2 regions of the Micrococcus cohnii genome follow, and region 1 is predicted to be linked to the other one. Evidence: predicted binding sites of a transcription regulator. Region 1 holds the regulator's gene; the other holds the start of a gene.
What was found. The regulator LexA, encoded in region 1, represses DNA repair genes until DNA is damaged. The targets are predictions, from matches to a motif close to TCGAACANNTGTTCGA.

Region 1 (14,838 bases):
GTCGGTGCCGAGCGTCAGGTCCATCTGCGGGGCGCCCGCAGAGCCGTCAACAGTGGTCACGTCAACCCAGCCACCAGCCGGGACCTCGCCCGGGACCGGGCCCCAGGCGTAGGGCTCACCGGCGAGATCGAGGCTGTAGGTGCCGGTCACGGCGCCCGAGGCGTCGTACGAGGTGACCTGGATCAGCTCGAAGCCGCCCTCGGTGGTCTCGAAGCGCATCGGGGTGCCCGCGGCCGCACCGGCGGCCGGAGCGGTCGAGTAGGTGTAGGCGTCCCAGTACGCCGAGGACGGAGCGATCGACTGCGTCGTGCCCGTGGCGGCCGGGGCCTGCTCGGCGGCCGGCTGCGGCGCGGTCTCAGCAGCGGGCTGCTCAGCGGTCAGCTGCTCGGCCGGCGCCTGCTCAGCTGCCGGGGCCTGCTCGGCGACCGGCTGCTCAGCAGCGGGCTGCTCAGCCGGAGCCTGCTCGGCGACCGGCTGCTCGGCCGGGGCCTCGGCAGCGGGCTGCTCAGCCGGAGCCTGTTCAGCCGGGACCTGCTCAGCCGTCGGGGCCTGCGCCTCGAGCTGATCGAGGGACTCGACCGGCACGAAGATGGTCGACATCTGCTCGGCCTGGCAGCCGACGAGATTGCCGTTCGCGTCGTACTCGAGCGGAGCCAGCCCGGAGATCACACCGACCACGCGCTGCTGGGCGTCGTACACCGCACCGCCGGAGTCACCGGCGTGCGTGGTGGCCGCGTCGAGGGCCGCCTGATCGGTGTAGACGTCGTCGCAGACCTGGCTGATGTTGAAGGTGGTGCCATCGGCCATCGAGTTCTCGGCGCCCATCGGCACGGACGAGCCGTGCGTGTAGAGCGTCTCCTCGGAGGCGACCTGGGACGCCGCACGGGTGCCCCACTCGCCGATGACCTCCACGCCCTCGTCGAGGGCGATCTGCACGGCATCGACGCCCTGAGGGCCATCCGTGGCCGAAACGGCACCGATGCGCTCGCCCTCGGCGGTGTGCACCGGGGAGCCGACCTGCCACGTGCCGGCACCGCAGTGCTCCGCCGTGTAGGCCGTCGTGTCATTGACCAGGGTGAGGCTGCACTGGCCGGACGGGACCGACAAGGCGGTGCCCTGCGTCACGGCCGGCGCCGCGGCGGCCGGACCGGCCAGGCCCACCGCTGCCGCACCCAGCGCCGCCGAGGCGACGCCGATTCTGAGAGTTCTGCGCATGAACGCGTCCTCCATGGATGTTGTTGTGAGCCGTCGCTCGGCTCTGTCTACCACGGCACATACTAGCCGGTCAGACGGTCACGGCGACCGGAGCGAGATCTCCACGGAGTCGGCTCGCTCGCTCAGCAGCGCCAGGTCTGCCAACAGCATGCGCAGCGTCGTCGTCATGAGTCGTCGGTCGGCGTCGTCCGCGTCGCGGGCGGGCATGGCGACGACCTGCAGCTCCGGCCCGGAGCCGCCGCCGCTCATGACTCGGCCAGAAGCGGTGCGGGCGGCCACGCCCGTGCCCGGAGCCAAGCCGAGGTTCAACAGATGGGGCACCAGATCCGCAACGGAGGCGATCTCCTCGGCCAGCTCCTGGTCCCGGTAGGACGGGATCCACGTTTTCTGCTGCGCGAGTGCCCACACGGCCGGTCGACGCACCACGAACGTATGCTCGGCGCCGGCGTCGACGACGACGAGTTCGCACCCCTCGTCGACGGCGGAGAGGCAGGCGCGCGGCATCCACACGGCGACCGGTCGGGCCTGCGGGTTCCATGCCGTCAGGGCCGGCACCGAGGTGAACACGGGCAGCGCCTTCCGGCCGTCGGCGGCCTCGAGCGTGACCAGCGCGACATCTGCCTGCTTGTCGCCGTGGTGGGTGTGTTCGGATCCGTCGTCGTGGACGTGGACGTGCTCGGAGTCCTCGGCGAGGGTGGGCACGACGGCGGCGAACACGCGGATCCGCGAGAGCACGTCCACGGCGTCCTCCTCGGAGGCCTGCTGGGCCGCGAGCCGCCGCATCGTCTCGTCCCACTCCTGTGGCGCGGTGCCGTCATCCGCGTCGAAGGCGTGCAGTGGGTTCGACGAGCCGTCGATCCCGGTACCGGAGAGGTCGCGGTCGGCCCAGGGGACGCCGGCGGAGTCGGTGAGACCGCCCTCGGGAGAAGCCGTCCGGACCCGGTCAAGCGCCGCGCGGATGTGCCCGGGCAGCTCGCGAGTGCCGCGGGGCACCGTGACGTTCTCACTCGCCTGAGCCGCACCCCGGTCGTCGGCGCCGCGGTCCACGGTGGGCTCTGTGCTCTGGTCGGCCTCGGGCCGCTGCGCGGTCATGACTGCACCTGCGCGTCGAACGGCCGGTCCGCGCGGGCCCTGTCCGGGCTCGCCCCTGCAGCGACGTCGAGGGCCTGCGACAGGGAGAACCTCCCGGCATAGAGGGCCTTGCCCATGATCGCCCCTTCCACACCGGCCGGGACCATCTGCCGCAACGCCTCGACGTCCTCCAGGCTCGCGATGCCGCCCGAGGCGACAACCGGCTTGCCGGTGGCCTCGCAGACGCGGACGAGCAGCTCCGTGTTCGGCCCCTGCAGAGTACCGTCCTTGGTGACGTCCGTGACGACGTACCGGGCGCAGCCGGCCTGCTCGAGACGGTCCAGCACCTCCCACAGATCACCGCCCTCACGCGTCCAGCCGCGAGCAGCGAGCACGCCGTCGCGCACATCGAGCCCGACGGCGATTCGCTCCCCGTGCTCGGCGATGACGCGCGCGGTCCAGTCCGGGTCCTCGAGCGCGGCGGTGCCGAGGTTCACCCGGGTGGCGCCCATGGCGAGGGCGTGGTCGAGGGACGCGTCGTCGCGAATGCCGCCGGAGAGCTCGATCTTCACGTCGACCTCGTCGAGCACGCGCTGCATCACCGCTCGGTTGTCGCCACGTCCGAAGGCGGCGTCGAGATCGACCAGGTGGATCCATTCGGCGCCGGCGTCCTGCCAGTCGCGGGCGGCCGCGACCGGGTCGCCGTACGAGGTGGCCGATCCTGCCTCGCCCTGGACCAGGCGGACCGCCTGGCCCTGCTGCACGTCGACGGCCGGCAGCAGCTCGAGCCGGCTCGGGGTTGTCGTCATGATGATGGTTGCCCTTCTGTGGGGGTCGGTGTCGGGCGGCGGGCGACGCGGCGGCGCCGGCCCAGAGTCATTCGAGGGTGAGCATCGCGGCGGCGATCGCCATGGCGGCCAGCACGAGCACGATCGCGATCGCCCACCGGGGCGCCTTCTGAGTGCGCATCGACCAGGCGCCGCCGAGCAGCAGACCGCCGAGGCCGAGGTAGAGGACGGACCAGTACGGCATCAGAGCGTCTCCACCCAGTTGCGCAGCAGGCGCAGCCCCGCCTCACCGGACTTCTCCGGGTGGAACTGGGTGGCGCTCAGCGGGCCGTTCTCGACGGCGGCGACGAAGTCCGCGCCGTGGTGCGCCCACGTGACCTGTGGCGGGCGCATGGCCGCGATCGTCTGGTCGAACTCCCAATCCAGCACGGCATAGGAGTGCACGAAGTAGAAGCGCTCGTCCTCGACGCCGCGGAACAGCACGCTGTCCTCGGGCGGGCGGACCGTGCTCCATCCCATATGCGGGAGCACGTCGGCGGGCAGCTGTTCGACCACGCCGGGCCACTCGCCCATGCCCTCGGTGCGCTCGCCGTGCTCGACGCCGGCGTCGAAGAGGACCTGATGCCCCACGCAGATGCCGAGCACCGGGCGGCCGCCGGCGACGCGACGCCCGATCCACCGGGTGCCGCCCGACGCGGCGAGGGCGCGCATGACGGAGCCGTAGGCGCCGACCCCGGGCACGACGAGACCGTCGGCAGCGAGCACCTGCTCGGCGTCAGCGGTGAGCGACACGGCCGCGCCCGCATGCTCGAGGCCACGCAGCACGGAGTGCACGTTGCCGGAGCCATAGTCGAGGACGGCGACGGTGGGCCGGGCGACCCCCGAGGCGGCGGTGGCGACCGGCTCGGTGACGGCGTCGGTGTTCACAGGGCCCCCTTGGTCGACGGGATGTCGGTGACGCGCGGATCGTCCTCGACGGCCGCGCGCAGCGCTCGGGCAAACGCCTTGAACTGGCACTCGACGATGTGGTGCGGGTCGCGGCCGCGCACCAGATCCATGTGCAGGCAGATGCCGGCGTGGGCGGCGAGGGACTCGAACACGTGTTGGGTGAGCGAACCGGTGAAGTGGCCGCCGATCAGGTGGTACTGCTGCCCGTCGGGCTCGCCGACGTGCACGAGGTACGGCCGACCGGACACGTCGACGACGGCGCGGGCGAGGGCTTCGTCGAGGGGGACGGAGGCCTCACCGAAACGGCGGATCCCGCGCTTGTCGCCCAGGGCCGTGCGCAGCGTTTCGCCGAGGCTGATGGCGACGTCCTCGACAGTGTGGTGCACGTCCACGTGGGTGTCGCCGCTGGCCGCGACAGTCAGATCGAGCTGCCCATGACGGGCCAGGGCGGTGAGCATGTGGTCGTAGAACGGCACTCCGGTGTCGATGCGGGCGCAGCCGGAGCCGTCCAGGTCGAGCTCGACGCGCACGTCGGACTCGCCGGTGGTGCGGTGGATGCGGGCGCGGCGGCCTTCGATGAGCTCTGCGTTCATTCTCTCTCCTTCAGGCGAGGTCCGACGTCGGTGCGGGCGCGGTGGGGCGCGACGCTGAACGACGTCGACCCATGTTACGGAGTCCACCGGCCGTCCTGCGGTTCTCCCCGGCCAGATGCTTCTCACCGGCCCGACCGCCGCACGCGCGGCCTGCGCCGACGCACCGCCCGCTCACGGGGCGAGAACCTGCGTCAGGGCCTCGAGGAAGGCGTCGACCTCCTGCTCGGTGCCCGCCGTCACGCGCAGGTGCCCGGGGATGCCCACGTCTCGCACCAGCACCCCACGGCTCAGCAGCGCGTCGAACACCGCGGACGCGTCCTCGAAGCCGCCGATGAACACGAAGTTCGAGTCGGACGCGGCGGGCGCCAAACCGAGCCGGGCGGCCTCGACCACGATGCGGTCCCGCTGCGCCATGATCTGATCGACCGTCTGCAGCAGCGCGTCAGCCTGGCGCAGCGCGGCCAGGGCGGTGGCCTGCGTCATCGCGGACAGGTGATAGGGCAGTCGGACCAGGCGCAGGGCGTCGGCCACGGCCGGGTCGGCGGCGAGGTAGCCCAGACGCGCCCCGGCCAGCGCGAACGCCTTGGACATGGTGCGGGTGACCACGAGGCGGGGCCGACCGGGCAGCAGCGTCAGCGCCGACGGTGTCCCTGGCCGGGCGAACTCGGCGTAGGCCTCGTCGACGACGATCATCGGAGCCGGTCCGCCTGCCACGGCGAGCCGCTCCCCGGCGCGATAGGCGGCGTCCACCACGTCGAGCTCGAGCGCGGTGCCCGTCGGGTTGTTCGGCGAGGCGAGCACGACGACGTGCGGGGCGTGCCGGGTGATCGACTCAGCCACGTGCTCGGCGCTCAGGGTGAAGTCGTCGGCCCGCCCCGCGTCGACGAACTGCGTGTGTGTGCCCTCGGCGAGCAGCGGATACATGGAGTATGAGGGCTGGAACGCGAGCAGACGACGCCCCGGCCCGCCGAACGCCTGCAACAGCTGCTGCAGCACCTCGTTCGAGCCGTTGGCGGCCCAGACCGCCTCCGCAGTGAGCCCGTGCCCGAGATAGTCGGCCAGCGCCTCGCGCAACGCGGTGAACTCGCGGTCCGGATACCGGTTGAGCCCCGTGGCGATGTCGCCCACGGCCTGCGCGATGGCCTCAGCCACGCCCGGCGGGACGGGGTGGGTGTTCTCATTGGTGTTGAGCCGCACCGACACGTCGAGCTGCGGTGCTCCGTACGGCGTGCGACCGCGCAGGGCCTGCCGTAACGGCAGGTCGCTGAGCCGTACCCGGTCGAGCGGGGCCACGCCGCCGTCGTTGTGCACCGTCACGGCACATGCCGGGTCGTTCGGTGTGTTCGCGGTCGGCGACTGCCCGGCCTGTGCCGCCTTCGTGGCCTGTGCATCCATGGCGTCAGTGTAGGAATCCGCGCAGCGGGCGACACCCACAAGTCACGACGAGACGTCAGCGGCCAGCCGGGACGAACAGCTCGGTCCCCGGCTGCAGCTCGGCGCCCTCGAGCTCATTCAGCTGCGCGATGCGCTCCATGGTGGTGTACCGGTCCGCGTCCGGGTCCGCCTCGGCGGCCACCTCCCACAGTGTGTCCCCCGGAGAGACCACGACCTTCTCGAGCTCGGCCCCCGATCCGGCGGCGGAGACCGCTGCGGGCGAGAACCCGATGTTCAGCGCGGACAGGGCGAACGCCGTGAGGGCGGCCATGGCAAGCATGAGCGGCAGCCCACGCAGCACGAAGCGGCCGCGCCGGTTCAGGCGCACGGCGTTCCGCCCCGAGCTCGTCGGCCGGTCGAGACGACGCGGCAGACGGGCGGCAAGAGCGGTGATGTCGGCGGTGTGAGTGATCGTCATGATGACTGCCTTTCCCTCCGTGCGCGCCCGCCGGACTCCGCTTGTCCCGACCCGGAGGTCGCGGGGAGCCCTCCGCGAGGACGCGCATGATTCGAACAGGTGTTCGATTCGTTCGATCCCATTTCTAGCACACACGTTCGAGACACGCCATGGATTCTTCGAACATATCTTTGAATCCAGCGGTGCCGTCAGCTACCGTCGTGGCATCGACCACGTCCGCTCCGGCGGGCTTGACCGACGCCCTGCGCGCCGCGTGCAGGGCCCAGATCATCAGGCGCACCCGAGACGTTAAGGACGGCGCGAGACGGCCAGGTCTGCCGCGCAGCCCCGGCCGGCCCGTCCCCGCCCGCCACGGGCACGCAGGATGACCCACGCCCCCGCAGGACGATTGGACACCGCATGGCCCCGCACGAGACTCCCGACGCCGCCGACCACACCCCGGCTCTGAGCCCGCGTCAGGCAGCGGTCCTCGAAACGATCCGGTCGTCGATCGCCGCCAAGGGGTACCCGCCGTCCATGCGCGAGATCGGTGACGCGGCCGGGCTCGGCTCCCTCTCCTCGGTCAAGCATCAGCTCAGCCGCCTCGAGCGATTCGGCTACATCCGCCGAGATCCAGGCCGACCCCGCGCGCTTGAGGTGTTGCTCGACGCGGACGGAACCCCACTCACCGCGGCCGGTCGGCCGGCCGCCGAGACCCCCCGCCCGCCCGAGGCCGAGGCACAGTCCGTCGCGGACCGCTCGGGCCCCGGCGACGACGCCGCCGAGGTGGTGGCCCTGCCCACCTGGCACACCGGTCTGGACGATGCGGACTCGGTGCCGGTCCCCTGGGTGGGCCGCATCGCCGCCGGCGGGCCGATCCTCGCCGAACAGCAGGTGGAGGACGTGATGCCGCTACCGCGCCGTCTGACCGGCGAGGGCGAGCTGTTCATGCTCCGAGTCTCGGGTGACTCGATGGTCGACGCGGCGATCTGTGACGGCGACTGGGTGGTCGTGCGCCGGCAGAGCACCGCCGCCAACGGTGACGTCGTGGCCGCGCTGCTCGACGACGAGGCCACGGTCAAGACCTTCCGGCAGCGCGACGGCCACACCTGGCTGCTCCCGCAGAACACCGCCTACGAACCGATCATGGGCGACCACGCGACCATCATGGGTCGCGTCGTCACGGTGCTGCGCTCTCTCTGAACCCGCTCACTGCCGCGGCGACGGGCGGCATCGCATTCTTGCCCGCGCTCAGCTCAGGTGCTCGCGTGCAGCCGCTGCAGCACGCCGGACACGACGGCCGGGTCCGTCGTGCGCCAGAAGTCCGGCAGGGCGGAGGTGAGAAACCCGCCGTAGCGCTCGGTCGCCAGGCGCGAGTCCAGCACCGCCACGACGCCCCGATCATCCACCGAGCGGATGAGCCGACCGACGCCCTGGGCCAGACGGATCGCGGCGTGCGTGGCCGACACAGCCATGAACCCGTTGCCGCCGCGCCGGGCGACGTCCCGGGTGCGCGCGGCGGAGAGCGGCTCGTCCGGACGCGGGAACGGGATCCGGTCGATCACCACGCACCGCAGCGACGGGCCGGGGACGTCCACGCCCTGCCACAGGCTCATCGTGCCGAACAGCGAGGTGTCGGGTTCCTGGGCGAACCGGGACACCAGGGCGGAGAGCGTTCCGTCGCCCTGGCACAGGATCTCCTGCTCGGTCCCGAGCCGCTGCCGCATGGCCTCCGCCGCGTCCTCGGCGGCTCGCTTCGATGAGAACAGCCCGAGCACGCCACCGCCGCTGGCCTGCAGGATGCGTTCGAGTTCGTCGAGCGACTCCTCGGAGGCGAAGCGACCCGGTTTGGGCAGATGACGGGCCACGTAGAGCACACCCTGCCGCGGGTAGTCGAACGGACTGCCCACATCGAGCACGGTGTACCTCGGGGCATCGGGACCGCTGAGGCCGACGTCACCGGCCACCGCCTCGAACCGGCGCTCCCCCGTGCCGACCGTCAACGTCGCCGAGGTCAGCACCGTGGTCGCGCGGCCGAACAGACCCTCGCGCAGCTTGCCGGCGACCGACAGCGGTGCGACGTAGATCTGTGGCGGATCAGCCTCATCGCCGGGAACCCACCCGGTGCCCGGCTCGAAATGCCCCGGGCGCGTCGCCCACACGACCTCGGGGAAGTCCGCCTCGGGTCGGGCCGCGAGGATCCGCTCGGTCACCTCGAGCACATCGATCACCCGGGAGCGGGCCATCTGACGTCCGCCGTCGTCCTGGGCGTCCTTCCCGCCGCCCAGATCGGACACGCACTGGCGCGCCGCCGCGAGCACGGCGTTCAGCGCGGCCTCCTGCGCCTCGTCAACGCCCCCGTGCAGCAGCCCCGACGGCGCGGACGTGAACGCGGCGTCCAGGCCGGCAGCAGCCGAAACGAGATCCTCGACCGCGACCGCCGCGTGCCGCCGCAGCGATGTGGCCGCCCCGAGCACGATGGAGCCGGAGAGCACGCCGGTCACGGCGCCGGTGACCCGGTCCTGCAGCTCGTGGGCCTCGTCGACGATCACCGCAGAGTACTCGGGCAGCACGGCCAGCCCCTCGAAGGCAGACAACGCCAGCATCGCGTGGTTGGTCACCACGACGTCCGCATCGGCGGCCTCGGCCCGGGCCCGCTCGGAGAAGCACTCCTCGGCGACCGGGCACGTCGACGCACCGAGACAGTCGACCGCCGAGACCGACACCTGCCGCCACGCTCGATCGGAGACGGGGCGCTCCAGGTCGTCACGGTCACCGGTGTCCGTCGTCTCTGCCCACGAACGCAGGGCCATCACCTCTCGGCCCAGCGGAGTCGACGGCCCGGACTCGCCGTCCGCGACCGTGTCCACCACGGCGCCGTCATCGGCCGTGGTGAACAGGGTCTCGGCGTCCTCGTCGCCCGGGTATCCGCCGTCGAGCTTGTGCCGACACAGGTAGTTCGCACGCCCCTTGACCAGCGCGACCACGGGCTCGCGCGGCAGCTCGTCCCGCAGCGCCTCAACCAGACGCGGTGCGTCGCGGCGCATGATCTGCGCCTGCAGTGCGAGTGTCGCCGTGGCCACGACGACCGGATCCTCCTGGTCCATCGCATGCTGCAGGGCCGGGATGAGGTAGGCGAGCGACTTGCCCGTGCCCGTGCCGGCCTGCACCAGCAGGTGCCGACGCGATTCGAGCGCCCGGGCCACCTCGAGCACCATGCGGTGCTGGCCCGCTCGGTGCTGGCCGCCCGTGGCGCGCACCGCGGACTCCAGCAGGGCGAGCGCCTCCCGTTCCCGGTCCGTGCGCGGGGCCGCCGCGTCCGTGCTCATGCCGATCTGCCTCCTGGCTCGGGGACCTCACGTCCGAGGCCGAGATCGTCCTCGACGCGGAAGGGCTCGAGGTCCGCGGCGATGTCCGGGCGCACGAGCACCTCGAGGCGCGTGCCGCCCTCCTCGTAGGTCTCCGAGAGGATCTCGGCGTCCGGCGAATGCAGCCGCGCCACGACGTCGCCGCGCGTGAACGGAATCAGCAGGTGCATCAGCACGTTCGGCCGCGGAATGGTGTCCGCGATCATCGCCTCGAGCTCGGCGATGCCCTCGCCCGTGCGGGCCGAGACGACCACCGTGTGCGGCTCCTTCGCCCGCAACCGCGCGAGCACGGTCGGATCGGCCGCATCCGCCTTGTTCAGCGCCACGATCTCCGGGATGCGCTGCGCGTCGATCTCCGCCAGCACGCCGCGCACCGAGGCGATCTGCCCCTCCGGGTCCGGGTGCGCGGCATCCACGACGTGCAGGATCACATCCGCGTCGGCGACCTCCTCGAGGGTCGAGCGGAACGCCTCGACCAGCTGCGTCGGCAGGTTCCGCACGAACCCGACCGTGTCCGAGAGGGTGTACCCGATGCCGTCGGGGGTGACCGCCTTGCGGACCGTCGGGTCGAGCGTGGCGAACAGGGCGTTCTCCACGAGCACGCCGGCCGTCGTCAGCCGGTTCAGCAGCGAGGACTTGCCGGCGTTGGTGTATCCGGCGATCGCCACCGACGGAACCCGGTTGCGGCGTCGGTTGGCGCGCTTGGCCTCGCGCGCTGGCTTCATGCCGGCAATGTCGCGGCGCAGCTTCGCCATGCGGGTGCGGATGCGGCGGCGGTCCAGCTCGATCTTCGTCTCGCCGGGGCCGCGCGAGCCGATGCCCTCGCCGCCGGCAGCGCGACCGCCGGCCTGACGCGACATGGACTCGCCCCAGCCGCGCAGGCGCGGCAGCAGGTACTCGAGCTGTGCGAGTTCCACCTGCGCACGGCCCTCGCGGGACTTGGCGTGCTGCGCGAAGATGTCGAGGATCAGCGCGGTCCGGTCGATCACCTTCACCCGCACGACGTCCTCGAGCGCGCGGCGCTGAGACGGCGCGAGCTCAGAATCCACGACGACGGTGTCTGCGCCGGTCATCGCGACGATGTCGCGCAGCTCGACGGCCTTGCCCTTGCCCAGGAACGTCGCCGGGTCCGGGGTGGCCCGGCGCTGGATGACGCCGTCGAGCACCTCGGAGCCCGCGGTCTCGGCCAGCGCGGCGAGCTCGTGCAGCGAGTTCTCGGCCTCTGCCGCGGTCCCCTCGGTCCAGACGCCGGCCAGCACGACCCGCTCGAGACGCAGCTGCCGGTACTCGACCTCGGACATGTCCTCCAGCTCGGTCGAGAGCCCGGCGACGCGACGCAGCGCGTGACGCTCGGCCAGCTCGTCCTGGTCGCCGTCAAAGCGCGTGTGGCCGTCACCGCCGTCCTGCAGGGCCAGGGCGCGGCCGGGGACGGGCCCCTCCACACGCGCCGGGTCCGAGTCGGGGCCGGAGCCGTCGGTCGTGTCGTCCTCGGCGCCGTGAGCCGCCAGGATCCGGTCGATGACCGCCTGGATCTCAGCGTCGCCGTCGGCATGGGGGTGGTTCTGTTCAGTCATGGTCTCCTCTGGGCCCGGGCGGGCGACGGCGCGTGTGCCGTCCGCGTCCGGCGGGCCGGGTCTCCAGCGTAGTGGCTGGCCGGACCAACGATCCCCCGGCGGCGTTCCCCGCAGCGCCGGTACGATCGACGCCGTGACCGACAGCACCCACTACTTCTCCGCCGACCCCGGCACGCCGGAGCGACGTCGCGAGCTGACCGTTGCCCTGGCCGACCGTGAGGTGCGCGTGCAAACCGCCAACGGGGTCTTCTCTCCCGATGGCATCGACAAGGGCACCCGCGCCCTGCTCTCCGTGGTGCCGGCGCCCCCGGCTGAGGGATCCTTCCTGGACATCGGCGCGGGGTGGGGTCCGCTCGCGCTGACGATGGCGCTGCGCTCGCCCACGGCGACGGTGACCGCCGTGGAGGTCAACGAGCGTTCTCTGGCCCTGTGCCGCGACAACGCGCGGGCCGCGGGCGCGGACAACGTGAGGGCTCTGCGGCCCGATCAGGTGCCCGAGGACGCCGGATTCGACCTGATCTGGTCGAACCCGCCGATTCGCATCGGCAAGCCCGCTCTGCACGCACTGCTCACGCGGTGGCTTCCGGTGCTGCGCCCCGGCGGTCAGGCCTGGCTGGTGGTACAGAAGAACCTGGGCGCGGACTCACTGCTGCCGTGGATCCGCACGATGCTCGAGGAGCAGGCCCCGGGAGAGTTCTCCGTCAAGCGCGCCGACACGGTCAAGGGCTTCCGGATCCTCACCGTGGCCCGTACCGAGTGAGGTCCGGGCCACCCGGTTCCCGGGCCGGAGCCGGCCCGGGTGGTGGCCTCAGCCGATCGTGCCGGTGAACCCGAGTTCCGCGCCACCGGCGAGAACGACGTGCTCGGTGCCGTCCTCGTTCTGCACGAAGTCGACGGCGAGCAGCCCCCCGGGCACCTCGACGAGCCACGAGTCCGAGCCCTCGGACCCGGCCCAGGCGCGCATCGCGGCCGCGGCGGCGCAGGCCCCGGTGCCGCACGACTGCGTCTCGCCGACGCCCCGCTCATGCACACGCATGCGAATGCGGCCCACTCCCTCGCGGATCAGCGGCTCGAACGCGGCGACGAACTCGACGTTGGTGCCGTGCTGCGCAGCGGGCTCGACGGTCGGGGCCTGGCTCAGGTCCAGGGCCTGCAGGTCGGCCTGGGACTCCACGGGGACCACGGTGTGCGGATTGCCCATCGAGATGCTCAGCGCCGGCCGGGGGTCCTGCAGACCGTGAGCGGCCACGACGGCGTCGGAGGCCGACTCCTGCGCACGCTCGGCGTCGATGTAACTCCACGGTCCCATGTCGATCGCGTAGCCGTGCTCGAGGCAGGTGACGCGCTTGACGCCGGCGCGGGTGCCGATCACCACCTGCTGGCCGGGCTCAGCCTCGACGAGACCTTCGGCGAGCAGGAAGTGCACGAAGACCCGCACCCCGTTGCCGCACATCTCCGACACGGAGCCGTCGGCGTTGCGATAGTCCATGAACCACCGTGCCTCCGGCTCCTGTTCGAGCAGGGCCTGGCCCTCGCGCAGCCGGTCCGCGGGCACCGCGCGAATCACGCCGTCGGCACCGACGCCACGGTGGCGATCGGTGATCGCGACGACCTGCTCGGCGGTCAGCTCGCGGCTGCCGTCCGGGTCGGCGATGAGCACGAAGTCATTGCCGGTCCCGTGCCCTTTCGTGAAAGCCACCCCGGAGGCGGCGTCGGTCAGGCTCATGCGCGTCTGGCTCATGCGGGCCAGTCTACGGACCGCGCCGCCGCGTGCGCCGTCATGGTCCGGGCCTCACACTCGGTCAGCGGTCTCGGTTTGCGGTCGCCACGATCTCGACGGCACGCTCGAGCACGTCGTCGGCGAGGGCGTCGATCCAGTGCACGCGGGGATCGGCCCGGAACCACGTCTGCTGACGGCGGGCGAAGCGACGAGTCGCGACGATCGTCTGCTGGACCGCGTCGTCGAGGCTCAGCTGACCGTCGATCACGCCCAGCATGGGCGCGTAGCCGATGCCCGCCGAGGCCGTGCGCCCGCGGCGCAGGCCGGCGGCATCGAGCCGGCGCACCTCCTCGAGCAGTCCGGCCTCCACCATCGCGTGCACACGCGCCTCGATACGCGCGTGCAGCACGGCGCGGTCAATCGTCAGCCCGATCTGCACGACCGGTGCGGCCGCGGGGTGGACACGGCGGACGGGCATGAACGAGCTGAAGGGCCGGCCGGTCAGCCGATGCACTTCGAGGGCTCGGACGAGGCGACGCTCGTCCGCGACGTTGCCCGCCGCCTCCGGGTCCACCGCGGCCAGACGCGCCACAAGGGCGTCACGGCCCTGCTCGGCCAGTTCGGACTCGATCTCGGCACGGACGGCCGGGTCCGTGGGCGGGAACTCGAGCTCATCCAGGGCGGCGCGGACGTACAGGCCGGAGCCGCCGGCGAGGATCGGCGTCCGGCCGCGTGAGCGCACGTCGGCGAAGGCCATTCGGGCCCAGTGCTGGAACTGCGCGACGGAGACGTCCTCGGTCACATCGAGCACATCCAGCAGATGGTGCGGGACACCGCCGCGCTCGTCCTCGGTGACCTTGGCCGTGCCGACGTCCATGCCCCGGTAGAACTGCAGGGCGTCTGCGTTGACGACCTCGCCGTTCAGGCGCTGGGCCAGCCCGACCGCGAGCGCGCTCTTGCCCGTGGCGGTGGCCCCGACGACGGCCACCACGGGCAGGCCCGTGCGTCGCGGCGCCGGCTGGGACGGCGCGCTCGTGCCGGCCATCGTCAGACCCGCGGGCGCAGCGTCGGCATGCCCAGGCTCGTCGCCCCGCCGCCACCGCTGGCGGGGACGCCGCATGTCTCGGCCTGCGCCCGGTCCCAGGCATCGCCGGCACGGGTGCGCCGCAGCCGGTAGTCCTCGGCATTGGGGTCGGCGATCGCGAAGTACGCGGCCGCGTCCGTGACCGTGACGCTCACCATGTCTCCCGGCCGCGGGGTCTCGGCGCCCTGCGGCACCGAGAAATGCACGAGCCGATGGTCCGGAGCACGACCGGCCAGACGCCCGGTTTCTGCCGCCTTGGTGCCGGCGGCCTCGGTCACCAGCAGCTCCTGGCGCGTGCCGATCAGGGTGCGCATCTGCTCCGCCGCAATGCGGTCCTGCAGGGTCACGAGACGTTCGAAGCGCTCCTGCACGACCGGCTTGGGCACCTGGTCCTGCATCTGGCCGGCGGGGGTGCCGGGGCGAATGGAGTACTGGAAGGTGTAGGCCGCCGAGAACCGCGAGGACTCCACGACGCTCATGGTCTGTTCGAAGTCCTCGTCCGTCTCCCCCGGGAAGCCGACGATGATGTCGGTGGTGATCGCGGCGTGCGGGATGCGCTCGCGGACCTTGTCGAGGATGCGCAGGAACTTCGCCGACCGGTAGGACCGGCGCATGTCCTTGAGAACCTTGTCCGAGCCCGACTGCA
Region 2 (14,838 bases), 750 kb from region 1:
GGACCTCAACGACGACGGGCCGCCCCGAGCATCACGCTCGGGGCGGCCCGTTGTCATCTCCGGGGGCTGTTCCGTCGCCGTCCTGCGTCCCGTCAGCGACGCCGTGCCATGGCGGAGGCGTACAGGCACACCGTCGCGGCCGTGCCCACATTCAGCGACTCGGCCGCGCCGTACAGCGGCACGGAGGCGGAGGCGTCGGCCAGGCCACGCTCGTGCTCGGACAGTCCCTGAGCTTCATTGCCGAACAGCCACGCGGTCGGCGCCGCCAACTCGGCGTCTGTCACCTCGACGAGCGTTCGCTCCGCGGCCCCGTCCGCGGCCCAGACCTGCACGCCCTGTTCGCGCAACCACTGGCAGGTCGCGCTCACATCGGCGCCGGTCACCAGCGGCAGATGGAACAGCGACCCGGCCGTCGAGCGCACGAGCTTCGGGTTGAACACGTCGACGGAGCCCGCCGTCAGCACGATGCCCTCCGCCCCGGCCGCGTCGGCCGCGCGCAGAATCGTCCCGGCGTTGCCCGGGTCCTGCACCCGGCACAGCACGGGCAGCAGTGTCGGCGTCGCCGGCAATGCCCCCAGCCCGGTCTGCTGCGGCAGGCCGACGACGGCCACGATGTCCTGTCCGGTGACCGCGTCGCACATCGACGTCAGAACCTCGTCCGACGCGGTGCGCACGAAGGGACGGTCCGGGCCGTCGAGCGAGGCGGTCTCATCGACCAGGGCCTGCAGGTCGGGGTCACGCCGCGCGAGCCGTGCGGACACGTAGAGCTCGCGCACCACCCGGCCGGTCGGCCACTGAGCTCGCGCGATCGCCGGCCCGCGTCCGAGGTGGGCCAGCAGTGCTTCTCGGCATCCCTGAGGCCCCTCGACCAGGAAGGCGCCGGCCCGCAGACGCGCCGAACGCCCCGCCAGGCGAGCGACCGCCCGCACGCGCTCGGCGCGGGGATTGATCAGCTCGGCCCGGTCGGGGCGTTCTTCGGCGTGCGTGCGGTGCGAGGCTCGAGGACTCTCTGAGCTCTTCACAGACGCACCGTGGCTCAGCGCGAGGCCACCGGGGCGTTCACGTCGGCCGGCAGCGCCTTGCGTGCGGTGTCCACCAGCGCGGTGAAGGCCGCGGCGTCCGAGACGGCGATCTCGGCCAGCATGCGGCGGTCCACCTCGACGCCGGCCAGCTTCAGGCCCTGCATGAAGCGGTTGTAGGTCATGCCGTTGGCGCGGGCGGCCGCGTTGATGCGGGTGATCCACAGGCGACGGAAGTCGCCCTTGCGCTTGTGACGGTGCTGGTAGTTGTACACGAACGAATGGAGCAGCTGCTCCTTCGCCTTGCGGTACAGGCGCGAACGCTGACCGCGGTAGCCGGACGCGCGGTCCAGCATGGTACGACGCTTCTTATGGGCGTTGACCGCCCGCTTCACACGTGCCACGTGTGTGCTCCTAACTGTGTTGTCCTCGACGGCGACGAGGGTCGCGGCGTCCGAGGAGCGTGACGAGGGGGTTCCGGTGCACGAGCACCGAAGAGGGATCTCAGATGCCGAGCATCCGCTTGATGGTCTTCACGTTGCCCTTGGCGACGAGCTTGTCCGAGGCCAGACGGCGGGTCAGGCGCGAGGACTTGTGCTCGAGGTAGTGGCGACGGTTTGCCTGCTGACGCATCAGCTTGCCGGAACCGGTCACGCGAAAGCGCTTCTTGGCGCCGCTGTGGGTCTTCATCTTCGGCATGGCGGCCGTTCTCCTTCTTCATCGCCGCGAGCCCGTCTCCGAAGAGGCGGACTCGCGGAACTGGTCTCACCGTCCTGATGGACGGATAGGGGTTGTTGCCTGCGCCACCGCGCACCGGGCGCGGGACGCGACACGTATCAGGCCTTGCGAGGCCCGGGCTTGGGGGCGCCTGCCGGCTTGGGCGCGGCAGGCTTGGGCGCCGACGACGGCTTCGGCGTGGACGCGGCGGTCGGCTTCGGCGCAGGCTTCTGCTCCTTGGGTGCGGACTTCTCCGGCGCCGGCGTCTCCGCGGGCTTCTGCGACGAGGCCGGGCGCTGGCCGGCCCCCTGCGTCGCCTCCGCCTCACGGGACTCGGCCATCCGCTTGAGCTGCTCAGGGAAGGCGTCACCGACCGAGTTTGTCACCGGCGCGGAGTTCTGAGCGGCCTTCTCGGCGGCCTTGGCCTTCGCCTCACGGGCCGCCTGATCGCGCCGAGACCCACCACCGGAGCGCTCACGCTTCGGTGCTTCGTTCTTGCGCGCCTCAGAGCGTGCCTCGGCCTTGGTCTTCAGCGGACCGATGACCATGACCATGTTGCGCCCGTCCTGCCGGGGAGCCGATTCGACGGCGCCCAGCTCGGCGACGTCGTCGGCGAACTTCTCGAGCAGGCGGATGCCGAGCTCGGGACGCTGCTGTTCACGCCCGCGGAACTGGATGATGGCCTTGACCTTGTCACCCTGACCGAGGAACTTCCGGGCGCGCCCCGTCTTCGTCTCGTAGTCGTGGCTGTCGATCTTCAGGCGGAAGCGCACCTCCTTGAGCGAGGTGTTGACCTGATTCTTGCGCGACTCGCGCGCCTTCACCGCGGCCTCGTATTTGTACTTGCCGAAATCCATCAGCTTCGCCACCGGAGGCTTGGCGGCGGGCGCCACCTCGACGAGGTCGAGGTCCGCCTCACCAGCCAGGCGCAGGGCGTCCTCGATCCGGACGATGCCGACCTGCTCGCCGTTGGGGCCAACCAGACGGACTTCCGGAACGCGGATGCGCTCGTTGATACGGGGATCGCTAATGGTGCTTCTCCTGTGTCGAGATCAAGGTGCTGTGCCGTGGTTGACGCGCCTCACGCCGCAGCCCCGTCTCGAGAGAGAAATCGAGGCCTCGGTGCCGTGCGCACGTCGAGGCCTCGTCACGGTCCCGTTCAGGACCCTTCGCTCCGAACCGCGGACGACGCGATCGCCGTCCTGTTCGTCACGGTGACCCGGCAACTCGGCCCGAGCAACGCGATGCGCACCGGACGTCCTGCTGACGCGGGTGGGAGGAGGCCTCCACTTGTTCCTCACCGGAGCGATGCGTGTGCACGTCCGGAAGGTCGTGTGGGAAGCTTACCACCATGACCGAAGAACACCAGCACCCGCAGGGTGAGCAGCCCGCCGTCGACCCCGAGGTCCGCGAGATCCACGAGGTCCCCGCCGTCGAGGTGATCACGACGACGGCGGTGCACCTGATGACCGCCGCGGCCGTGAAGGTCGGACTCGCCGACAGCCCCGACGCGAAGGAGCTGGTGGACCTCGATGAGGCACGCAAGCTGATCACCGCCCTCGCCGGACTCATCACCGCCGCCGCGCCCGAGATCTCCAGCTCCCACGCGGGCCCTCTGCGCGACGGGCTGCGCAGCCTGCAGCTGGCTTTCCGCGAAGCCTCGCCCTACCCGGACGCCCCGGGCAAGGGCCCCGGCGAGAAGCTGACCGGCCCCGTCAACTGACCCCCGCACCGGGATCATCCCCGGCGCAGGTGGCGCGAGACCCCGGCCGACATCACGCTGACAATCCCGGCGCCGGCGACGAGGAAGAGCCCGACGCCGAGCAGGACGTCGCCACCCGTCCACATCCAGGTCGACAGCAGCACGCAGAACAACAGGATTGCGGTGGCGGCGCCCCGGGTCCACGACCGCCCGCGGAAGAGTCCGGCGGCCGTCGCCCCGACCCACGCCGCCAGGGCGAGGTACAGCACCAGCAGGAACACCTGCGCCCCCACCGTCAGCTGGCCCGACCCGAGACGCAGCGCCGCGTCCACGGCGAGCCACGCCAGGGTCGCGGCCACGACCGACAGTGCGATGACGCCGATCCACACGGCCACCGGTCGGCCTCGACCGCGCTCAGCCCGACGGCGGCCCGGCTCGGTGCCTTGCGCGGGTCGTTCTGGAGTGCTCATGGTGATTCCGTCCTTTCCTGCGGATTCCACCGTACCCGCGAGGCGACGCGGCGTTCGCGGCCGACGAGACGCCCGCGTCGACGTCCGTCGTGTTCGACGTCATCCAATCCCACCCTTGTGAGGCGTTGGCCGCCGTGCGAAGATCGATGCCGATGTTGTTCGGGGACCGTTCATGATCGGTCCCCGTTCTGTTTGCCTGGACATGGTTTGTCGCCCGCACCCCGGTCGCGGCGCCGCCCCGCCGACCGTGAGACGGAGCAGGAGCCCGCGCCCATGTCCGACGAGGTGAACCCCATGCACCGCCGCAATGCGCACGCGAGTGACATCGTCGTGCGCACAGTCGTGACCGAGAGTGAGAGTGCCGTATGGATTGGCGAAGCCGCGCAGCGTGCCTGAACAAGGACCCCGAGCTGTTCTTCCCCGTGGGGAACACCGGACCAGCCCTGCTGCAGATCGAGGAGGCGAAGTCCGTGTGCCGCTCCTGCGAGGTGGTGGACACCTGCCTGAAGTGGGCCATGGAGTCCGGTCAGGACTCGGGCGTGTGGGGCGGCATGAGCGAGGACGAGCGCCGGGCCATGAAGCGCCGCGCGGCGCGTGCCCGCCGCGCGTCCTGACCCCGGCACGCCAGCATCAGTCCAGGGGCACGCGCGCGCTCACGCGGGTCGAGCCGTCGACGGCCTGCGACCTCGAGAGCGTGCCGCCCAGCTCTGACTCGACGAGCGTGCGCACGATCCGCAGACCCAGCCCTCCCCCGTCCGCCTGAGCCAGGGGCCCCTTGGCCGGTTCGACGGATGAGGGCTGGTGGCCGCTGCCCGAGTCGACGACCTCGACCTCGAGCAGCTCGCCGATGGGCGTGAGGTCCCGGCGCGCGACGAGCCGGACGAGCCCGCCCTCCGGCCCCGTGCCGTGCTCGACCGCATTCGTGGCGAGCTCATTGATGACCAGGGCGAGCGCCGTGGTGATCCGGGTGGGCAGAGCGCCGAACTCGCCCTCGACGCGAGAGCGGACCTGACGCCCGTCTCCGGCGACCTCGACGGCCAGGCGGAACAGGCGCGCCATCAGCGCGTCGACGTCGACATGGCCGGCGACGTCCTCGGACAGGCTCTGGTGGACCAGGGCGATCGTGTCCACCCGCTGCATCGCCTGTGCCAGGGCCTGACGCGCCTCCTGGGAGGTGGCCCGACGCGCCTGCATCCGCAGCAGCGACCCGACGGTCTGCAGGTTGTTCTTCACCCGATGGTGGATCTCCCGGATCGTCGCGTCCTTGCTGACCAGCCGCTGCTCCTGTCGACGCAGCTCGCTCACATCGCGCAGCATCAGCAGCGCGCCGTCGCGCTCCTCGCGTCCGCGCACAACGATCCCGCGCACCATGATGGTGACCTTGCCGATCTGCACCTCCGCACGACCGCCGCGTGCCCCCGACAACACCGACCAGGCGTCCTCGTCGAGGGCGCCCGTGCCGATCATCGCCTGGGTGAGGATCGGGGCGAGCACCTGACCTTCGATGGACACCGCAACGCCCAGGCGCCGCAGCGCCGAGACGGCATTCGGGCTGGCGAACGCGGCGCGGGCATCGGCGTCCAGGACGATCAGACCGTCACCGACACGTGGCGTGCCCCCGATCCAGAAGCCGGGCGGATCCGCGGGATCTGGCCACTGACCGCGTCGGGTCATGTGCAGAAGTCGCTCCGCCGCGGCGCGGTAGTTCAGCTCGATGCTGGTCAGCTCACGCCGACTGTCCGGATCCCGGTGCTCCGTGAGGACCGCCAGCACACGGCCATCGCGCTTCACCGGCCACAGCCGCACCTGCAGCGTGCCGTCCGGGGCCTCGATGGGTTCGGCGCCCGCAGTGTCATGGGACCGCCACGCCTGCGTCAGCAGGGCCCGCAGGTCGGCGCGGGCCCGCGAGCCGACCAGATCACGATGGAACAGCGTCGCCGCGGTCACGGGGCGTGCCTGAGCCATGGCGTAATAGCCGCCGGTGCCGTCGGATCGTGGCGCGGGACACCACAGCACAAGGTCGGCCAGCGACAGGTCCGCGATGAGCTGCCAGTCGCCCACCAGGGTCAACAGCCAGTCCCGGTCGCCGGCGGAGAGGTCCGGGTGCAGCCGCAGCGGGTCCGCGGACAAGGAAGTGACCATGGGCGCCAGCCTAACCTCCGCCGGTGACGCCTCAGGGCGCTCCCGTCCCGGTCAGGCCCTGGGTGACACCCGGGAACGCCGACGCACGAGGCGGGCCACCGACGCGGGCAACCCCACGGCGGGACGCCGGGTACGCGCCGCGCGCGTCCGTGCCGCGGCGCCGTCCGTCTGGGGCGCCCCGGAGTCGGCCGCGAGCCCCGCCAGCGCCCGGCGCAACGACGACCTCGGCGCGGACTCGGCGAGGACCTGGCCGTTGAGCAACGCCTGGTCCACCGCCGCCGGGTCGTCCGGCAGGAAGGACAGCCGGGCGTCGGTGTCGACGAAGCGTCGCCACGCCGCCTGGATCTGCGACTGGGGTGCCAGACCCGCCGTCGACGAACGCACCCGGTTCACCACGACCTGCACCTGCGTCGTGCCGCCCACCGTGTCGACCAGGGCCGGGATCGTCCGCATCAGTCGCGGCAGCGACACGGCGCACCCGCCGCCCACCGCCAGGATCCGGTCCGCCGCGCGCAGCGCCGCGAGCGTCGCCGCATTGCGCTGCGGGGCGGGAATGTCAAAGGAGAGCTCCTCGTCCTCCTCGAGGCAGAAACCGACGTCGACCACCACGCGGTCCCAGTGGCCGCGAGCGGCCTGCAGAACGTGCGCCACGGCGGAGGAACGCAGCTCAGGCCAGCGATCTGGTCGGCTCAGCCCCGTCAGAACGGACAGCTCCGCCCCGGCGACCCGGATCCGGGCCGCACAGTCGGCCAGTCGGCGCTCATCGAGGTCTCCGCGGTCAGCGGCACGTGCGGCTTGCGCCAGTCCCGCCGCGTCATCGAGAAGCCCGAGACACGCAGCCACGGACGGGCCGTAGGTGTCGGCGTCGACGAGCACGGTCCGATGACCCAGAAGCGCGTACTCGGCGGCGAGGTTCACCGCCACAGTCGTGCGCCCCGGCGCTCCCGTGGGACCCCACACGGCCACCACGACCGGGGACGCCGCCGCGCCAGCGAGGGTGGCGGCGCTGTCCTCCGGTTCGCCCTCTTCGACAACCTCGGCGGACATACCGGACGGTGCTTCGGCGGCCGACGCGGTATCGTCCAGCCGCAATGCCGCGGCAGGACCGCTCGCACCGGACTCGCCCGGGTCCAGCGGCCGAGGCTCGTCCGCGTCGACGTCGAGACGTGCCGGCAGTTCCGGTTCTCCCTCCGCGTCCGGCAGCGGGGTGCGCTTCGTCTCGAGCGCTGCGTCGCGAGCGGCCTGCGTGAGAGCGGCGGCGAGCTCCAACGGGTCGGCGTCGAGGCGCAGCGCGGGCACACCGAGCCGACGCAGCCGTCCTCGCTCAGCAGGCACCTCGCTCTGGACCACCAGGCCGACGGGCCGGTCGAGGGAATCGACCTCGTCGATCAGCGCACGGGTGATCTCCTCGACCTCAGCGGACGCCAGGAGGACGTCCACGGAGCCGGTCCGGGCCACCGCGAGCAGCTCCGCGAGGTCCTCGACCCGTCGGAGGATGGTTACCTCTGCCTGCGCCCGTTCGAGCGGGCCGATGACGTCGTGATGCGGGGCGACGAGTGCGGCGACGGCGACGCGCACGATTCACTTCCCTCCGACCGACGGCAGCACCGTGATCCGGGCGTCGGCGACCTTTCCGGCCAGGATCTCAGGCAGCTCCTCCGGACCGATGAGAACCTGCACGCGCACCAGGTCGGCCCCGGCGAAGGGACCAGACTGTGTCGACACCTCAGCGATCTCGACCGCCTTGGCCGTCAGCTCCGGCCGCTCATGGCCCTGGCCTGACTCCTGCGGCTGGGCCACCCAGACGTCCACCCGGTCGCCGACGCCGATACCCGAGGGCAGGGGCTCTCCCACCGTGAGGCCGACGTGACGGCGGCTCTTCGGGTCTTCACGCACCACCGCCTCTGCCGGCACGAGCTCACCGGCGCGGACGGCAGCCACCACGGTCGACTCCGCGGGGACCTGCTCGGACGCGGCAAGGTAGCGGCCTCCCGCAGAACCGAGGTTCACCTCGACCGGGACCAGGTCAGCGGCCTCGACGGTTCGTCCCGGGGCGATGTCCGTGGCGGCCGCCCAGTACGCGACCGTGCGGCGCTCGTTCTGCACGAGAGCCACGACGGACGCCATAGATGCCAGCACAAGCAGGACCCCGACGATCAGACGCGGGTCGCGCCAGCGCGGGCGACGCAGGCGCGGTGCGGATGTGCTCTCGGAAGCGGACACGACGAATTCTCCCTCCACAGATGTCGCAGGCGCGGAGCCCGGCGTCGCTCCGGCCGTCGGCACGCGGCTCCGCCCCGTCGACGTCGCCATGGGTGCCAGCATGAGAATAATGCCACATCTCACGCCGATGGGAGTTGCACATCACACCTGTGGACGGGCTCGCGTCCCGCGTGTCATCCACGATTGAATGGAGTCAAGACCAGCACTGGATATCACCGTGCATGAAACCGCAACAAACACGGAAGAGGATCACCATGCCGCGCTTTCTGACCCTGACGGACGTCGCCGAGGTGCTCAACGTGTCCGTCGCACAGTCCCGTGCCCTGGTGCGCTCAGGCGAGCTGCCAGCCATCCAGGTCGGCGGACGCGGCCAGTGGCGAGTCGAGGAGCGTGTGCTGGACGACTACATCGCCGCCCAGTACCAGGCGACCGCACAGAAGGTCCGAGAGTGGGCCCGCCACGACGCCGCGCAACGCACGGACGCCTGAGCCGTCACACCACCCCGCTGCGCGCCCGGACGAGCGCGATCGCGGCGACGGGAATCGTTACCCTGCCCCGCACCGACGCCTGACGTCGCGGCTCGTCTCTGGCATGCCGAGCCAGGTCGACATGATCGGCCCCCACGCGGTCGATCGTCCCCGCGGCCAGTTCGTCTCCGCCTGCGGCCACCACCTCGACGGTGCTCCGCGACCGCGCCAGCAGTCGCAGGACGGAGACGAACGACCGCCCGGCCCTGGCGTCGACCACCGCCGCGCTCAGCGGCGCCTCGATCGTCAGCACGTGCGCGAGGGACACCACCACCGATCCGGCGCTCGCCGCACCACCGAACCAGTCCGAGGACACCGCCTGCACCCGCAGCTCGAAGGGTGAGACCCCGCGCACGCGCACGCGTACAACCGTGCCGATGGCGCCGCGCAGACGCTCAACAAGACTCAGCTGCGCCCATTCGCCGCGCGTCAGCTCCGCAGCGTCGGCCAGCTGTTGCGCGGTCCGTCCCGCCTCCCACTCTGCCTCCAGGTCCGCGAACAGCGCATCCCATCTCATGACGACAGATCCTAACCTGCCCCGCCGAACGAAAGTTCGTCAAACCGCATCAAAGAGCATCATCGACCCACTCTTGACAGTGTGCGCAAACACACGTCTACACTCGCTATCGAAGCCAGGAAACAGCCATCGGGGGCCGTTTCCGCTCACAACCGCGATCCAGGGGGACCAGCCATGAGGACGGCTGACGAGAAGACTCACCGCGCGAGCTCACCCAGCGCCGGAACGTCACCGCAGTCAACGCACACACACGACGGCAAGGACCGTGGCAGAGGCGCGGGAGCACTCCCGCTCGCTGCGCTGTTCACAGCGACGCCGATCCTGTGGTGGGCCGGCGGCTCGCTGTGGGCGCAGACCGGAGCCACCGCCGTCGCGGAGACCGAGCGGCTCATCGCCCTGAGCTGCACGGTGGCGGCGGCCGGCCTCACCGCATGGTGGCTGCTGGCGCTGAGCGCCACGGCCGTCTGGGCGAGCGCGCTGCGCCGCGGAGATGCTCGCACCGCGCAGCGCGTTGGCCGGTTCGCCCCCGCGGCGCTGCGCCGTCTGGCGGCAACGGCGCTCGGGCTCTCGGTTGTGCTGGCCCCCGGGGCCACCGCTGCCGACGTCGTCGACACGCGGCTGCCCGTCGATGCGGTCGGGATCACGACGCCACGGGACCCGGCCGCCACGACAAGCGCACAGTCAGAACAGCACTCCGTGACGGACGGGCCGCCGAGCGCGGCCTGGATCCCGCACGGACAGGCCCCGACGGCCGCCTTCACGCCCCGTCAGCCCCGTATCACCGTCGACGCCCCGTCCCACACCGTGACGACCGGCGACTGTCTGTGGGACATCGCCGCGACCGAACTCGGCCCGGACGCCACCGTGCTCGAGGTCGACCTGCGCTGGCGCCAGTGGTACCGCCACAATCGGTCAGTCATCGGCGAAGACCCCCACGCCCTGCGCGCAGGACTGGTGCTGCAGGCACCGCCCTTCGACTCCGACGTCCCCGCAGCGGGGGTGTACTCGCTGCGATGAGAACACTGACGCCCTCAGCCCCCGTACACCTCGCCCACACTCCGAGCCTCCGGCCAGATCACGACAAGGAGACGCCCACGATGACCGCCACCGCCGCCCCGACATCCCTCAACGCCGTCTCTGAGACGGGCCACGGTGCCCGTTCGGCTCCCCTGCCCCGGGCCACGGGCGCCCCGCGCCGTCGGCCACGCGCCGAGCGACCGGAGGCACCGACGCTGAGCCTCCGGGCCCGGCAGGAGCAGCGAGCCGAGCAGGAGCGCTCTGCCAGGACCCTGGCCGCGGTGATCGCCCTGGCCTGTGTCGAGGCCGAAGCCGGCCGTCGCCCGCTGCGCGACCTGGCGACATGGTTGGACTTGCCCGTCTACGACAAGGTGGCCCGCCGTCTCGCGCTGCTCGAACGCACCGGCGCGTCCGTCCGGCTCACCACGTCGCCCCGACCGCTCGGGGCGCGGGTGCATCGCCTGAGCCCGGACCGGCTGGAGGCCTGTGCCACGATCACCTGCGACGAGCGCGCCCGAGCGATCGCCATGCGCCTCGAGCGACGGCTGAGCCGGTGGAAGGTCACGCAGATCGAAATCGGCTGACCACCACCGGCTCGCGGACGAGCGCCCGGCGCGTCCGGCTACCGCCGGACGGGTTAGGTGCCGCTGCCCTGCGATGGCTTCGCCCCACCGGACCGCGTGCGTGCACCGGACTTCTTCTTCCCGGCCTTGCCGGGGGTCTTTGTCGCGGCAGACGAGGACCCCGCCGTCGACGTCGTCCGAGCGGCCCGCTCGGCCGCACGCCGGTCCCGGCGTGAGCCCTGCGGGGCGTCCTCCTTCTCGTCGAGCCTGCGTTCGCGGATGGCACCGTCCTCGGTCGGGCCCGACAGACGCATCTGCGACGGACGACTCGGGGCCTGCAGACCGTCGACCGTGACCTGAGGCGTCATCGTGGAACCGCGGGCGTCCTTCACTCCCGGCAGGGACACCGGCGTCTGCTCGGCGGAGATGTTCGCGGTGAACAGCGTGCGCACGGACTCTTCACGGATCGCGGCCATCATCGCCTGGTAGAGCCGGTAGCCCTCCCGCTGGTACTCGACGAGCGGTTCGCGCTGAGCCATGGCGCGCAGGCCGATCCCCTCCTTGAGGTAGTCCATCTCGTAGAGATGCTCCTGCCACTTGGAGCCGATCGAGGCCAGGACGACCCGGCGCTCCGCCTCACGCAGAGCCTCCTCGCCGACCTCCGCCTCGCGGTCGTCGTAGGCCAGCAACGCATCCGAGGCGAGCTCGCGCTTGAGCACACTCGGCGTCAGCCGGGCCCGTCCGCCGGCCTCGTCCACGACCTCGTCGACCGTGATGCCGACCGGGTAGATCGTGCGCAGGTTCTCCCACAACGCATCGAGATCCCACTCGGTGGACCGTCCCTCCTCGGTCGCCGCGTCGACCAGCGCGTGAACCGTGTCCTCGACGAAGTTGCGCACCTTGGCCCGCAGGTCCTGTCCCTCGAGGATCGAACGGCGGTCGGCATAGATCGCCTCACGCTGCCGGTTCATCACATCGTCGTACTTCAGGACGTTCTTGCGCTGCTCGGCGTTGCGTCCTTCGACCTGTGCTTGAGCGTTCTGGATCGCCGAGGAGACCATCTTGAACTCGAGCGCCATGTCGTCCGGGATCGCGGTCGAGTTCATGATCCGCGCCGCCGCACCCGGGTTGAAGTTGCGCATCAGCTCATCGGTGAGCGACAGGTAGAACCGCGACTCACCCGGATCGCCCTGACGCCCAGAGCGGCCCCGCAGCTGGTTGTCGATGCGCCGGGACTCGTGACGCTCCGTGCCCACCACGTACAGACCGCCGGCCTCGAGCACCTTCTCGTGCTCCTCCTTCACCGCCTGCTGCGCCGCCTCGAGCACCTCGGGCCACCGCGCCTCGTACTCCTCAGGGTTCTCCTGCGCGTCGAGGCCGAGCTCCTGCATACGCGCGACGGCGGTGAACTCGGCGTTGCCGCCCAGCATGATGTCCGTGCCGCGCCCGGCCATGTTCGTCGCCACCGTCACGGCGCCGTACCGGCCCGCCTGCGCCACGATCGCCGCCTCACGCGCGTGGTTCTTCGCGTTGAGCACCTCGTGACGCACGCCCTTCTTGGCCAGCAGCATCGAGAGGTACTCCGACTTCTCCACCGACGTCGTGCCCACGAGGACCGGCTGGCCCTTCTGGTGTCGCTCGGCGATGTCCTCGACGACCGCGTCGAACTTGACCTTCTCGTTCTTGTACACCAGGTCGTTCTTATCCACACGCTGCTTCGGGCGGTTCGGCGGGATGACCACGACACCGAGCTTGTACGTGTTCGTGAACTCGGCCGCCTCGGTCTCTGCGGTGCCGGTCATGCCGGAGAGCTTGTCGTACTGGCGGAAATAGTTCTGCAGTGTGACCGTGGCCAGAGTCTGGTTCTCAGGCTTGATCTTCACGCCCTCCTTGGCCTCGATGGCCTGGTGCATGCCCTCGTTGTAGCGGCGCCCCGCGAGAACACGACCGGTGTGCTCGTCGACGATCTGCACCTCGCCGTTGAGCACGACGTAGTCCTTGTCGCGCTTGAACAGCTCCTTGGCCTTCACGGCGTTGTTGAGGAACTGAATCAGCGGAGTGTTCTGCGACTCGTAGAGGTTCTCGATGCCGAGATGATCCTCAACCTTCTCGATGCCCTCCTCGAGCACGCCGACAGTGCGCTTCTTCTCGTCGACCTCATAGTCCGTGTCCTTCGTCAGGCGCCGGGCGATGCGGGCGAACTCCCCGTACCACCGCGTGACATCGCCCTGCGTCGGTCCCGAGATGATCAACGGCGTGCGTGCCTCGTCGATGAGGATCGAGTCGACCTCGTCCACGATCGCGAAGTAGTGCTCGCGCTGCACGAGCTCGTCCAGCGACCACGCCATGTTGTCGCGCAGGAAGTCGAAGCCGAACTCGTTGTTCGTGCCGTAGGTGATGTCCGCGTTGTACTGCTCGCGCCGGGTCGCCGGATCCTGGCCGGAGACGATGCAGCCGGTCTCCATGCCCAGGAAGCGGAAGACCCGCCCCATCAGATCCGCCTGGTATGAGGCCAGGAAGTCGTTCACGGTGACCACGTGCACGCCCTTGCCGGTCAGCGCGTTCAGGTAGGCCGGCGCCGTCGCGACGAGGGTCTTCCCCTCGCCGGTCTTCATCTCCGCGATGTTGCCCTGGTGCAGAGCGACACCGCCCATCAACTGCACGTCGTAGTGGCGCTGACCCAGGGTGCGGCCGGCGGCCTCGCGCACCGCGGCGAACGCCTCGGGCAGCAGCATGTCGAGAGTCTCGCCGTCGGCCAGTCGTTCCTTGTAGGACTGGGTCTCCGCCTTCAACTCCGCATCGCTGAGCCCGCGGAACTCGTCTTCGAGGACGTTAATCGCATCCACCGTACCCTGCAGTCGCTTGATGGCCCGGTTATCCGAGATCTTCAGGACGCGGTCGATGATCGAAGGCACTTGAGCTGACTCCTCGTCGTGTGGCGCATGCCCCGCGCTCGGGCGCGGACGCCGAGCAGCGCTCGACGGCCCGCGCCCGCACGGCGGCCCAGTGGTCTGCCGGACAGTCTACGGGTGGGCGCCTGGGAGTTCGCCCACCCTCACACACCTCCGGCTGCTCACGAGGCCGCGGGCTCGTCGTCAAGACTGATGACGCCGTACTCCCAACCGCGTCGGCGGTAGACGACGGCGTCCCGTCCCGTCCGCTCGTCGCGGAACAGGTAGAAGTCGTGCCCGACCAGCTCCATCGCATCCACCGCCTCGGCGACGCTCATCGCAACGACAGGGAAGGACTTCTGCCGGATCGTGACCGGTGACGACGGCGCCTCCGGCACCGGCTCACCGGCCTGCTGCTGCTCCTCGCGCCGGGCCGCCAGGACCTGTTCGACCAGACTCATGCCCGGTTCGACGACGGGGACCGGCTCCGTGATCTCGGAGACGGGACGCTGCCTGCGCCGATCCTTGCGGCGATCCCGCAGGCGACGCAGCCGCTGCGTCAGACGCCCGAACGCACGGTCGAAGGCGGCCTGCTTGTCGTCGTCGTCCGCGAGGGTGCGCACGACCCGACCGGCGCCACGAGCCGTGACCTCGACCCGCATGGTGTTCTCCGAGTGACGGTGATGGGACACCTTCGTGACCTTGACCTCAAGTTCGTCGAGCCCCTCCGCGAGGCTTTCGAGCCTTTCGACGCGCTGCTGCGCATGTTCTCGGAAGGCGTCCTTGAGGCTGACGCCATGGGCCACGAAATCAACGTCGACGGTCATCTCGACCTCCTGCGCTCTCGCCAGCGGTCCCGTGTGCCCGGACCCGCGACCGCGTGCCGGATGCACAACGGCGGTCGAAGGAAGTCCAGCTCCTTTCGACCGCCTGACGGGAGGGAGCCGGAACACCGGCTCCGTGCCCCAAGCCTAGACCTGGTCGATGTGCGTGTCATCACTTGTTCGCCGCCCGCGAGGCGCCGGCACGCCTGCGACGACCGCGGCCGCC

Region 2: HDA30_RS05225 (LysM peptidoglycan-binding domain-containing protein) is a predicted target of LexA. The motif match lies at 9,342-9,357, and genes of this name have one in related genera.

Annotation. Positions count from the first base shown of each region.
Region 1 is NZ_JACHNA010000001.1:396,141-410,978, reverse strand. Features, by position in the region: gene HDA30_RS01920 (trypsin-like serine protease) at 1-1,215, opposite strand, end outside; gene HDA30_RS01915 (SseB family protein) at 1,294-2,307, opposite strand; gene priA (bifunctional 1-(5-phosphoribosyl)-5-((5-phosphoribosylamino)methylideneamino)imidazole-4-carboxamide isomerase/phosphoribosylanthranilate isomerase PriA) at 2,304-3,095, opposite strand; gene HDA30_RS01905 (hypothetical protein) at 3,163-3,318, opposite strand; gene hisH (imidazole glycerol phosphate synthase subunit HisH) at 3,318-4,001, opposite strand; gene hisB (imidazoleglycerol-phosphate dehydratase HisB) at 3,998-4,615, opposite strand; gene HDA30_RS01890 (histidinol-phosphate transaminase) at 4,787-6,010, opposite strand; gene HDA30_RS01885 (LysM peptidoglycan-binding domain-containing protein) at 6,066-6,467, opposite strand; gene lexA (transcriptional repressor LexA) at 6,867-7,649, shown strand; gene HDA30_RS01875 (ATP-dependent DNA helicase) at 7,703-9,775, opposite strand; gene hflX (GTPase HflX) at 9,772-11,388, opposite strand; gene HDA30_RS01865 (class I SAM-dependent methyltransferase) at 11,513-12,148, shown strand; gene dapF (diaminopimelate epimerase) at 12,197-13,129, opposite strand; gene miaA (tRNA (adenosine(37)-N6)-dimethylallyltransferase MiaA) at 13,191-14,153, opposite strand; gene miaB (tRNA (N6-isopentenyl adenosine(37)-C2)-methylthiotransferase MiaB) at 14,156-14,838, opposite strand, start outside.
Region 2 is NZ_JACHNA010000001.1:1,143,525-1,158,362, forward strand. Features, by position in the region: gene HDA30_RS05165 (TrmH family RNA methyltransferase) at 93-1,022, opposite strand; gene rplT (50S ribosomal protein L20) at 1,037-1,423, opposite strand; gene rpmI (50S ribosomal protein L35) at 1,524-1,718, opposite strand; gene infC (translation initiation factor IF-3) at 1,856-2,767, opposite strand; gene HDA30_RS05185 (DUF1844 domain-containing protein) at 3,088-3,459, shown strand; gene HDA30_RS05190 (hypothetical protein) at 3,474-3,908, opposite strand; gene HDA30_RS05195 (WhiB family transcriptional regulator) at 4,274-4,522, shown strand; gene HDA30_RS05200 (sensor histidine kinase) at 4,539-6,050, opposite strand; gene HDA30_RS05205 (nucleotide-binding protein) at 6,102-7,628, opposite strand; gene HDA30_RS05210 (CpaB family protein) at 7,632-8,273, opposite strand; gene HDA30_RS05215 (helix-turn-helix domain-containing protein) at 8,528-8,761, shown strand; gene HDA30_RS05220 (hypothetical protein) at 8,766-9,317, opposite strand; gene HDA30_RS05225 (LysM peptidoglycan-binding domain-containing protein) at 9,492-10,334, shown strand; gene HDA30_RS05230 (Rv3235 family protein) at 10,415-10,918, shown strand; gene secA (preprotein translocase subunit SecA) at 10,972-13,812, opposite strand; gene hpf (ribosome hibernation-promoting factor, HPF/YfiA family) at 13,971-14,615, opposite strand; gene HDA30_RS05245 (ComF family protein) at 14,760-14,838, opposite strand, start outside.